Regions from separate parts of the Tessaracoccus palaemonis genome, predicted to be linked through region 1. Evidence: riboswitches for the same ligand, from Rfam matches in the RefSeq annotation. Region 1 holds a riboswitch; each other region holds the start of a gene.

What was found. Region 1 has a riboswitch for cobalamin ahead of cobI (precorrin-2 C(20)-methyltransferase). Riboswitches for the same ligand answer to the same signal wherever they lie in the genome.
Region 2: linked by a shared signal. The riboswitch ahead of KDB89_RS03645 (ABC transporter substrate-binding protein) and the one ahead of cobI (precorrin-2 C(20)-methyltransferase) in region 1 are both predicted to bind cobalamin.
Region 3: linked by a shared signal. The riboswitch ahead of KDB89_RS03740 (hypothetical protein) and the one ahead of cobI (precorrin-2 C(20)-methyltransferase) in region 1 are both predicted to bind cobalamin.
Region 4: linked by a shared signal. The riboswitch ahead of KDB89_RS03835 (DUF4430 domain-containing protein) and the one ahead of cobI (precorrin-2 C(20)-methyltransferase) in region 1 are both predicted to bind cobalamin.

Annotation. Positions count from the first base shown of each region.
Region 1 is NZ_CP079216.1:1,292,693-1,294,884, forward strand. It holds gene KDB89_RS05810 (cobyric acid synthase) at 1-1,198, shown strand, start outside; cobalamin riboswitch at 1,222-1,354, shown strand; gene cobI (precorrin-2 C(20)-methyltransferase) at 1,385-2,149, shown strand; gene cobM (precorrin-4 C(11)-methyltransferase) at 2,146-2,192, shown strand, end outside.
Region 2 is NZ_CP079216.1:825,750-827,941, forward strand. It holds gene KDB89_RS03645 (ABC transporter substrate-binding protein) at 1-1,283, opposite strand, end outside; cobalamin riboswitch at 1,428-1,610, opposite strand; gene KDB89_RS03650 (ATP-grasp domain-containing protein) at 1,683-2,192, shown strand, end outside.
Region 3 is NZ_CP079216.1:848,968-851,159, forward strand. It holds gene KDB89_RS03735 (CbiQ family ECF transporter T component) at 1-340, opposite strand, end outside; gene KDB89_RS03740 (hypothetical protein) at 346-1,032, opposite strand; cobalamin riboswitch at 1,104-1,230, opposite strand; gene KDB89_RS03745 (hypothetical protein) at 1,277-1,885, opposite strand; gene KDB89_RS03750 (lytic transglycosylase domain-containing protein) at 1,906-2,192, opposite strand, start outside.
Region 4 is NZ_CP079216.1:868,123-870,314, forward strand. It holds gene KDB89_RS03835 (DUF4430 domain-containing protein) at 1-1,247, opposite strand, end outside; cobalamin riboswitch at 1,388-1,531, opposite strand; cobalamin riboswitch at 1,574-1,707, shown strand; gene KDB89_RS03840 (hypothetical protein) at 1,794-2,192, shown strand, end outside.

The DNA.
Region 1 (2,192 bases):
CGACCGGAGGTCCTTCGTCGTGCTCCGCGGCCAGCCGCACGGGATGCTCGAGGCCGGCGAGTACACCACCGGCCGCCGCCACCTGGCCGAGGCCGCGTTTGCCGCCTACGAGGAGCTGGCCCGCGAGCATGAGCTCGTCATCTGCGAGGGCGCCGGGTCGCCGGCGGAGATCAATCTCAGGGTCGGGGACTACACGAACATGGGCCTGGCCCGGCAGTTCGACCTGCCCGTCGCGCTCATCGGCGACATCGACCGCGGGGGGGTGCTCGCCTCCATCTTCGGCACCTGGGGCCTCCTCGACGACGCTGACCGCGCGCTGCTCGCCGGCTACATCATCAACAAGTTCCGCGGGGACGAGTCCATCCTCGCGCCCGGCCTCGAGGAGATCAGCCGGCGCACCGGCCTGGCGGACTTCGGCACCCTGCCCTGGCTGGAGGGGGTCTGGATCGACGGGGAGGACGCCCTCGAGGTCGGCCGCTGGCGCCACGACGCCGCGGCCACGACCCCGGACGACCTGACCGTCGCCGCAGTCCGGCTGCCGCGCATCTCCAACGCCACCGACGTCGACGCGCTGGCCCAGGAGCCGGGCGTCGACGTGGTCGTCACCGTCGACCCGCGCGAGGTCGAGAGAGCCGACATCGTGGTGCTGCCCGGCTCCCGCTCCACGCTGGGCGACCTGGCCTGGCTGCGGTCGACCGGCATCGCCGACGTCATCGCGGCCCGGGTCGCGGCCGGCCGGCCGGTGCTCGGGATCTGCGGCGGGTTCCAGATGCTCGCCCGGACCATCGACGACCCCGTCGAGGGCGACGGGATCGCCGACGGCCTCGGCGCGCTGCCCGTCGACGTCGTCTTCCACGCCGACAAGGTGCTCGGCACGCCGTCCGGCTCCTGGCGGGGCATCCCCGTGGACGGCTACACCATCCACCACGGGCGGCCCGTGATCGACCCCGGCCACGAGGACTTCCTCGGCGGGGTGCACGGGGGCACCGTCTGGGGGACCATGTGGCACGGGGCCTTCGAGTGCGACGACTTCCGCCGCGCCTGGCTCGTCGCCGCCGCCCGTGAGGCGGGCCGCGACTGGACCCCCCGGGAGGCCGGGGTGGGCTTCGCCGGGCTGCGCGAGACGATGATCGACACGACCGCGGACGCCATCGAGGCGCGGATCGACGTCGACGCCCTGCTCGGGCTCGCCCGTTGAGAGACCCCGGCTGGGCGTGACCCGCGGGCCAGTGCCAGACTGGCCCCAACACCAGCATGAGGTGCCGAGGAACCCGGTGTGAGTCCGGGACGGTCCCGCCACTGTGACCGCGCGCGAGCGCGGGAGTCAGGCACTCGCCCGCATGCGCCATCACTGAGGGCGAGAGACCCAGGAAGGCTGGCACACATGCCGCTCACGCACATGCGCCCGCGCCTCATCGGCATCGGCGTCGGCCCGGGCGACCCGGACCTCATCACCGTCAAGGCCATCTCGGCGCTGTGCGCCGCCGACGCCATCCTGGTGCCCGCTACTGAGGTCTCGGGAGACGGCCCCGGCCGCGCGGAGCAGATCGTCGTCTCGGCGGCTCCGGAGGTCGCGCACGCGGTCGTCCGCGTGCCGTTCAGCATGGCCGACCGCAGCGGCGTCACCGACCGTCGCCGCGAGGCCTGGCAGACCTCCGCCGACGCCGCGCTCGCCGCGTACGCGCGTGGCGCCCGCACCGTCGCCTTCGCCACCGTCGGCGATCCCAGCGTCTACTCGACCTTCTCGTACCTGGCCGCCTACGTCGCCGACCGCGTCGAGGACCTCGCCATCGAGGTCGTGCCGGGCATCACCGCCATGCAGGCGCTGGCCGCCGAGTCCCGCACCCCCCTGGTCGAGGGCACCGAGACCCTGGCGCTGGTGCCCGTCACCGCCGGGCTCGACGTGCTCGGGCGGGTCCTCGACACCGTCGACACCGTCGTCGCCTACAAGGGCGGACGGCGGATGCCCGAGGTCGCGGGCCAGCTCAGGGAGCGCGGCCGCGACGCCGTCGTCGGCATCAACGTCGGCCTGGAGCAGCAGGAGCTGTTCGGCCTCGACAGGCTCGAGGCCGACCGGAAGGTCGGGTATTTCAGCACGGTGATCGTCCCCGCGAGGCGGGACGGTCAGGAGACAGGAGGCAGGCTGTGAAGCGCGGCAAGGTCATCTTCGTGGGAGCCGGCCCCGGCGCCGA
Region 2 (2,192 bases), 470 kb from region 1:
TTCAGGAAGAAGGCGCCGTCGCCCCGGGAGATGGTCAGCAGGGAGTAGGTGACCAGGTCCCAGTCGCCCTGGGGCAGGTACTCGTCGATGTTCTCGGCGACGTAGATCTCCATGTCGATGCCGACCTGGCGGGCCTGGTCCTGCACGATCTGCGCGATCTGCGGGAGTTCGGCGCGCGCCACGTACGTGGCCATCTTCAGTGAGAGGGGCTGGCCGTCACGGGTGACCTTGCCGTCGGCGACGTCGAGGCCGGCGGCCTCGAAGTGCTGCAGAGCAGCCTCGACGCCGAACTCGTGCTCGGTGGTCTCGGGGGAGAAGGGCCAGTCGCCGGGGAAGACGTTGTAGGCGACGGTGGCCTGGCCGCCCATCACGGTGTCGACGATCGACTGGCGGTCGACCAGCGCGTCGATGCCGCGCCTGAACTCCTCGTTGTTCCACAGGTCGGCGTTGGCGCCGGAGTAGTTGTAGAGGAGGTGGTAGACCCGGGTGCCGGACACGGTGTCCACGGTCAGCGACTCGTCGGCCTCCAGCGTGGGGAGGCTCTCGAGGCCGGGGCGGTAGATGATGTCGGCGTCTCCGGACTGCAGGGCCATGACGCGGGCGTTGGAGTCCTCGTTGGCGGTCATGACGACCTTGTCGAGCTTTGCGGTGCCGTCCCAGTAGCTGTCGTTGCGGCTCAGCACGGCCTCGCCGGCGATGTCGAAGCTGTCGAACTTGAAGGCGCCCGTGCCGACCGGCAGGTCGCCCTCGGCGTCGACGTCGGTGATGACGGCGTTGAAGTGCACCAGGTTCGAGATGAGGGCGGGGTACACGTCGGCGGTGGTGATGCTCAGCGTGTGCTCATCGACCACCTCCATCGAATCGATGGTGAGCGCGGCCGCGACGCCGGGGTTGACGTCGATGCTGTCCTGCAGGCTGGCCATGACCTTCTCGGCAGTCATCGGCTCGCCGTTGTGGAACTCGACGCCCTCCCGGAGATGGAAGGTCCAGTGCTGCGCGTCGTCGGTGTCCCAGCTCTCCGCCAGCCAGGGGTAGAGCTCGAGGGTGTCGGGGTCGAAGCCGACGAGGGTCTCGACGGCACCGGAGTTGAGGATGAATGAGGCCTGCACCTGGTGGGCGTCGGTGGTGTTGGCGGGGTAGACCGTCACGAAGTTGAGGGTCTTGTCCGCGGCGGTGGCGTCCGCGGTGGAGTCGCTGCTGCCGGAGCCGCAGGCGGCGAGCGCGAGGCTGGCGGCTGCCGCCAGCGCGGTGAGTGCCCGGGCGAGCGTGGAAGCTCGTTTCATGGTTGAGTGCCTTTCAGGAGCCACGCCGGGAGTCGGCGTCGAGGTGTGGTTCCTGACGCGCGGGAGCGGGCGCTACGAAGGCGCGACCGACGGCTCCTGCCACCAGCCGGTGCAGGCGTCGATCCGAAGTCCGTGTCGCGGGACCCGTCAACCCACAAGGCCGACTGTTTTCGGGCTCAGGGTCATCCTTCTCCGGTGCCTTCCCAGGATCTCTCCCAGTGGCATCCAAACCGGAGTCGTCACCTATACCGCTGCGCGTCAGTCCCGGATTCTCACCGGAGTTCCAGGTGCCCTTTTGGGGCACCGCCAGCCTTGCGGAGAGAGCCTAACCCGCGCTGAGGGCGAAGTGGCTGGCGGGGTACGTTTACTTATCCGAAACGACAACCAGGAGGATCGATGGTGAGTGTGCAGGTGGCCACCGCGGAGCCCTACCTCGGCGTCAACCCGGACGACAACCTGCTGCTCGCGTCGCTGCACCGGGCCGGGGCCGACGCGACGCTGGCCGCGTGGGACGACCCGGCACAGGCATGGGACTGCGACGCGGTGATCCTCAGGTCCACCTGGGGTTACCAGAGCCGGATCCCGGACTTCCTCGGCTGGCTCGACCGGCTCGACGAGGCCGGCTGCGCGGTGCTGAACCCGACGCAGATGGTGCGCGACAACATCGACAAGGCCGTGCAGTTCGAGTGGCTCGACAGGCTGGGCATCCAGCGGATCCCCGAGTTCCGGATCGACCGGCGGGCGCCTGCCGACAGGCTCGTCGGGCAGCTGCGGGACCACTTCCCGGACGCCGAGGCGTACGTCGTCAAGCCGAGCATCTCCGCCAGCGGGCACCACACGCTCCTTTTCGATCCCGACCGCAACACGAACCTCCCGTCCGCCACGCTGGAGGAGGTGGTCGCGCTCGTC
Region 3 (2,192 bases), 440 kb from region 1:
GCTGCACCGACGGCAGCGTGAACAGGACCGGTCCGGAGCGCACGCCGCCGATGACGATCTGGAAGAACAGGCGCATGCCGACGATGAACGCGCCGATCATCAGGTAGATCTTCAGCGACCTGGCCCACGGGGTGTCGGGGCGGCGGCGCAGCACCACCACGACGACTGCGGCGGCGAGGCAGGCGATGACCAGCGGGTTGGTCGTCAGGCTGACGGCCGCGCTGGCGCTCAGCGCCCAGCCCCACCAGGCCCACGGGTGCACGAAGCGCCCCTCCCGCCGCTCGTCGGCGACGGGAGGGGCGGCCTCTGCGGGGGCGACCCGGGGCAGCAGGCGGGGCATACGGCTCAGCGGCCGCCGAGCGGGCCGGTCTTCTTCCGACGCCCGACCTGCCAGGCGATCAGCCCGGCGCCGACGGCGACCACCGCGATGCCCACGACGATCCAGCCCATCGTGCCCGAGTCCTCGGGGGTCTCTTCCTCGGCCTCCTTGCCCTGCGTGGCCTCGGCTCCGGTGACGGGCAGGTCCTGGGCGGTTGCCCCGGCCGCGGGTGCGACCTCGGTGCCGTCCTGGACGATCTTCAGCGTCGGGGGAGTGCAGCTCTCCTCGTCGGCCTTGTTGTAGCACCAGGCCTCGATGGTGCCGCCGGCCGGGACGGTCTCTGCAGGGCCGGCCTGGGCGTAGGCGTACTCGGCGCCCGCGGCCCCCTGCCAGTAGTTCCAGTACTGGCCGTTGAAGGAGGCCGGGCACTCGGACGGGTGGCCGCCGAGCGTGCAGACGAAGTTGCTGGCGTCGTAGCCGATGGCCACCCCGGCGGTCTCGATGGCCGCGATGCCGGTGGCCGGGGTGCCGACGCACTCGTTGGCGATGACGGTGCCGTCCTCGTCGACGATCAGCAGCCAGACCTGGTCGGAGGACAGGCACTCGCCGACTGCGTTGGACTCGCCGTCGGCGTGGGCGGCCTGCGGCGCCGTGAGCAGGGAGAGGGTCATGGCGAGCGCGCCCAGCAGCGCGACCACGAGTCGTCGGGTCATTCGGAGCTCCTTCGCGCCACGCGAGGAACGAATCCGGTGGGACCGGACGCCGCGCATTCCTCGACGCAACAGTTCAGTGTCCGGCCTCCGCAGGTTCCCGGCTCGGCTCTCGCCTCACGGTTGCGGGTCAGCGCCGGATTCGCACCGGACTTCCCTCTCGGGCCGCGCCCGCGGTCAGCGGGCATCCGTCAGCCTAGTGCGCCGGACATGCGCTGTGCCGAAACGCGCGGTGCATTTTTCCTCGTCAGCGGCCGCCGAGGGCGCCGGAGGGGCCGGAGCTGCGGCGGCGGGCGAGCAGCACCAGGACGACCACTACCGCCGCGAGGCCGGCCGCGGTGCCGATCAGGGCCCAGGGGGTGCCGGAAGGGAGCGCGACGGCGGCGTTGGCGGTGACGGGCAGCTGCCGGACCTCGTCGAGGGAGGGCAGCTCGCACCGCCTCGCGTCGCCGCCGGTGTAGCACCAGCCCTCGACGGAGCCGGCCGGTGGCCGGTAGCCCTGCGCCCCGCTGTCCGAGTAGTCCCAGCCGCCGCTGGCGTCGGCGTGGAAGTAGGTCCAGTAGTCGCCGGAGGAGGCGGACGGGCACCGGTCCGGGTAACCGTCGAGGGTGCAGATGAGGATTCCCTTGCCGTAGCCGATGGCCATCCCGCCGGCGGCCAGCGCCGCCTCGCCGGACTCGGGGGTGCCGACGCACTGGTTCGCCCGCGTCGTGTCGGCGTCGTCGATGACCAGCAGCCACACGTCGCCCGCCGCGAGGCACTCGTCGATGGTCGTGGCGGTCCCATCCGCAGCGGCGCGCGTCGGCAGGAGGACGAGGCAGAGGAGCAGGGCGGCGAACAGGGGACGCAGGCGCATGGCGGGGCTCGATTCTGGCATCAGGACGCGGCGGACACCCGGTAGCCGTCGGTCGCGGCGGCCACCAGGTTGTTGTAGGAGACGCTGGGATTGTAGGAGGCCACCGCCCCCATCCAGTCGGACGGGTTGGTCAGGTCGACGCCGCCGGCGCACAGGTAGCGCCCTGCCGACAGTGCGGCGTCGTCGATGTTCTGCGGGTCCGCGACGCCGTCGCCGTTGCCGTCGGAGCCGTGGTCGGCCCAGGTCGAGGGGATGAACTGCATCGGGCCGACGGCGCGGTCCCAGACGGTGTCTGCGTCCAGCCTGC
Region 4 (2,192 bases), 420 kb from region 1:
GCGCTACCCGCGTCGATCGCGTCGTAGGTGACCTCGACGATCGCCTCGCCGGCCTTCTCGGCCGTGAGGGTGGCCCAGCCGGGGTAGGTCGGGTCGGGCTCGATGGAGACGACGTCCTCGCCGGAGACCACGGTGTAGTGGTAGTCAGGTTCGATCATGTAGTTGCTGACCACGTCGCTGACGATCTGCCAGGGTGCGCGGAAGCTGGCCAGCGGGAACGTGTCCCCGACGCCGAGCTGCAGGTCATTGTCGCCGTTGACGTTCAGCAGGACGGCGGCGTCGTCGATGGTGCCGTAGGTCCCGGTGCTTCCCGTGTCGGACGGGTCGCCGTCGGGGAAGGTGATGTTGACGTCGTTGAGGTTCTTGATCCAGTTGGCCTGGGTGATTCTTCCGGGCTGGGTGACCCGGTAGGTGACCGTGCCGTTGGTCGTCGGCACCTGGAAGCGGTGCGTGGTGGTGCCGTCGCCGTTGTCCGTGGCGTAGGCCTCGTCGATAACGGTCTGGGCGTAGTTCTTGTTCTGCCTCAGCAGGGTGACGGTGGCGTCACTGGGGGCGGTCAGCCCGAAGTTCGACGCCGGGACGGTGGTGAGCGCCGTGATCGAGTCGGTGACCTGTGCCTGCGTGGCCGTCGGGTTGACGGCGACGGTGCGGGCGGCGGTGCGCTCGGCGGCGGTGGCCGTCGACGAGGGAGCGTCGACGATCGTGCGGATCAGCTCGGTCTTGTCGACCTGGTCGAAGTAGGGCGGAGAGCCCCAGCAGGCGTCTGCCAGCCCCAGGTCGCAGCCGTAGCCGTACAGCGTGAACTGCCAGCGGATGACCTGCCCGTCGGTGACGGTGAAGGCCCCGGCGCCGACGTCGGCGGTGGTGTTGTCGACGGTGTACATCCAGCCGGACATGCCGTTGAAGTCGAACGCCCCCAGGGAGCCGTCGCCGTTGGAGGCGCCGAGCTCGAAGCCGTCCTGCTCGGTGATGTAGGAGGGGACCGTCGGGGTGAAGGAGTCGTCGACGCCGATCGTCTGGAGGTAGAAGCCGGAGTCGGTGGCCGTGCCGCCGTATTCCGCGTCGATGTCCGCCGCCTCCAGGGCATCGAGGGTGGCCTCTGCGGCCGTGGCGCCGTCGGCGACGGTGACCTTGACGGGCTCGACGAAGTAGCCCTGCCCAAGGTTGTAGCCCTCGACCGTGACGTAGACGCTGACGTCGTCGGCGGCCCAGGAATAGGCGGGGGCGATGCCCAGGAGCAGCGCCACCGCGGCCAGCATTGACCAGATCGTCCTCGATCTGTGCCGGGAACCTGCGGCCCGGTGTGTGTCCAACATGGTTGACAGTGCCTCTCCCGCGGTATGCACGGAGGCGGCTGCCTGCCCGTTGCGGATCCGCGACAACGAAAAAGGTGAAGAGAATGCGGCCAGGCATTCCGACTTCGCCAGTTGGCGTCACGGCTGCGGGTCAGTGCCGGATTCACACCGGCTTCCCCTGGGGCGCACCCAGAGCGGTTGCTCACACGCAACCTAACAGAGCCGTCCGCTGTTGCGCATCCCCCAGTTTCCGCCGCGCAGTTTGCGTGGATCGGCTCCGGCAAGGGGAAGCGGGTGTTATGTTGTGCGTAGTCAGGAGAGGGAAAGCCGGTGTGAATCCGGCGCTGACCCGCAACCGTGAGGACGTCGAGGCGTCCGAGCCGGACCACCTGTCCCGACGTTTCCGCCAAGTACTACATCCGTCGCGGACTGCGGATGGGCCAGCGCTCCTCTCGCGCCGCCTGCACGCGCAGCCTCGTGACTGAGAGGTTTCGCCCCATGTCTTTCATCAGACGATTGTTCCTGCCACTGCTCACGGCGGTGGCGGTTCTCTTCGGTTCCGTCCTCGTCGCGGCCCCCGCCCGTGCCGACGAGGTCATCTCCGACCAGGCCTCCATCACCAAGGCTGCCGACTGGATCGCCCAGCAGTGGGCCGACGGCACCTACACGACCGGCGACGCCGGCCTGCTGGCCGACGGCATCATGGCGCTGGCCTCCGCCCGCCAGCACCACGACACGATGGAGGAGATGGTCGCAGGCCTGGAGCAGGTCGGCCCCACCTACGTCATCAATCGCGCCGACGCCCTGGCCAAGGTCATCCTGACGGCCGACATCGCCGGCGTCGAGGACCCGGCCCACTTCTTCGGCCCCGACCGTGACCTCGTCCAGGAGCTCATC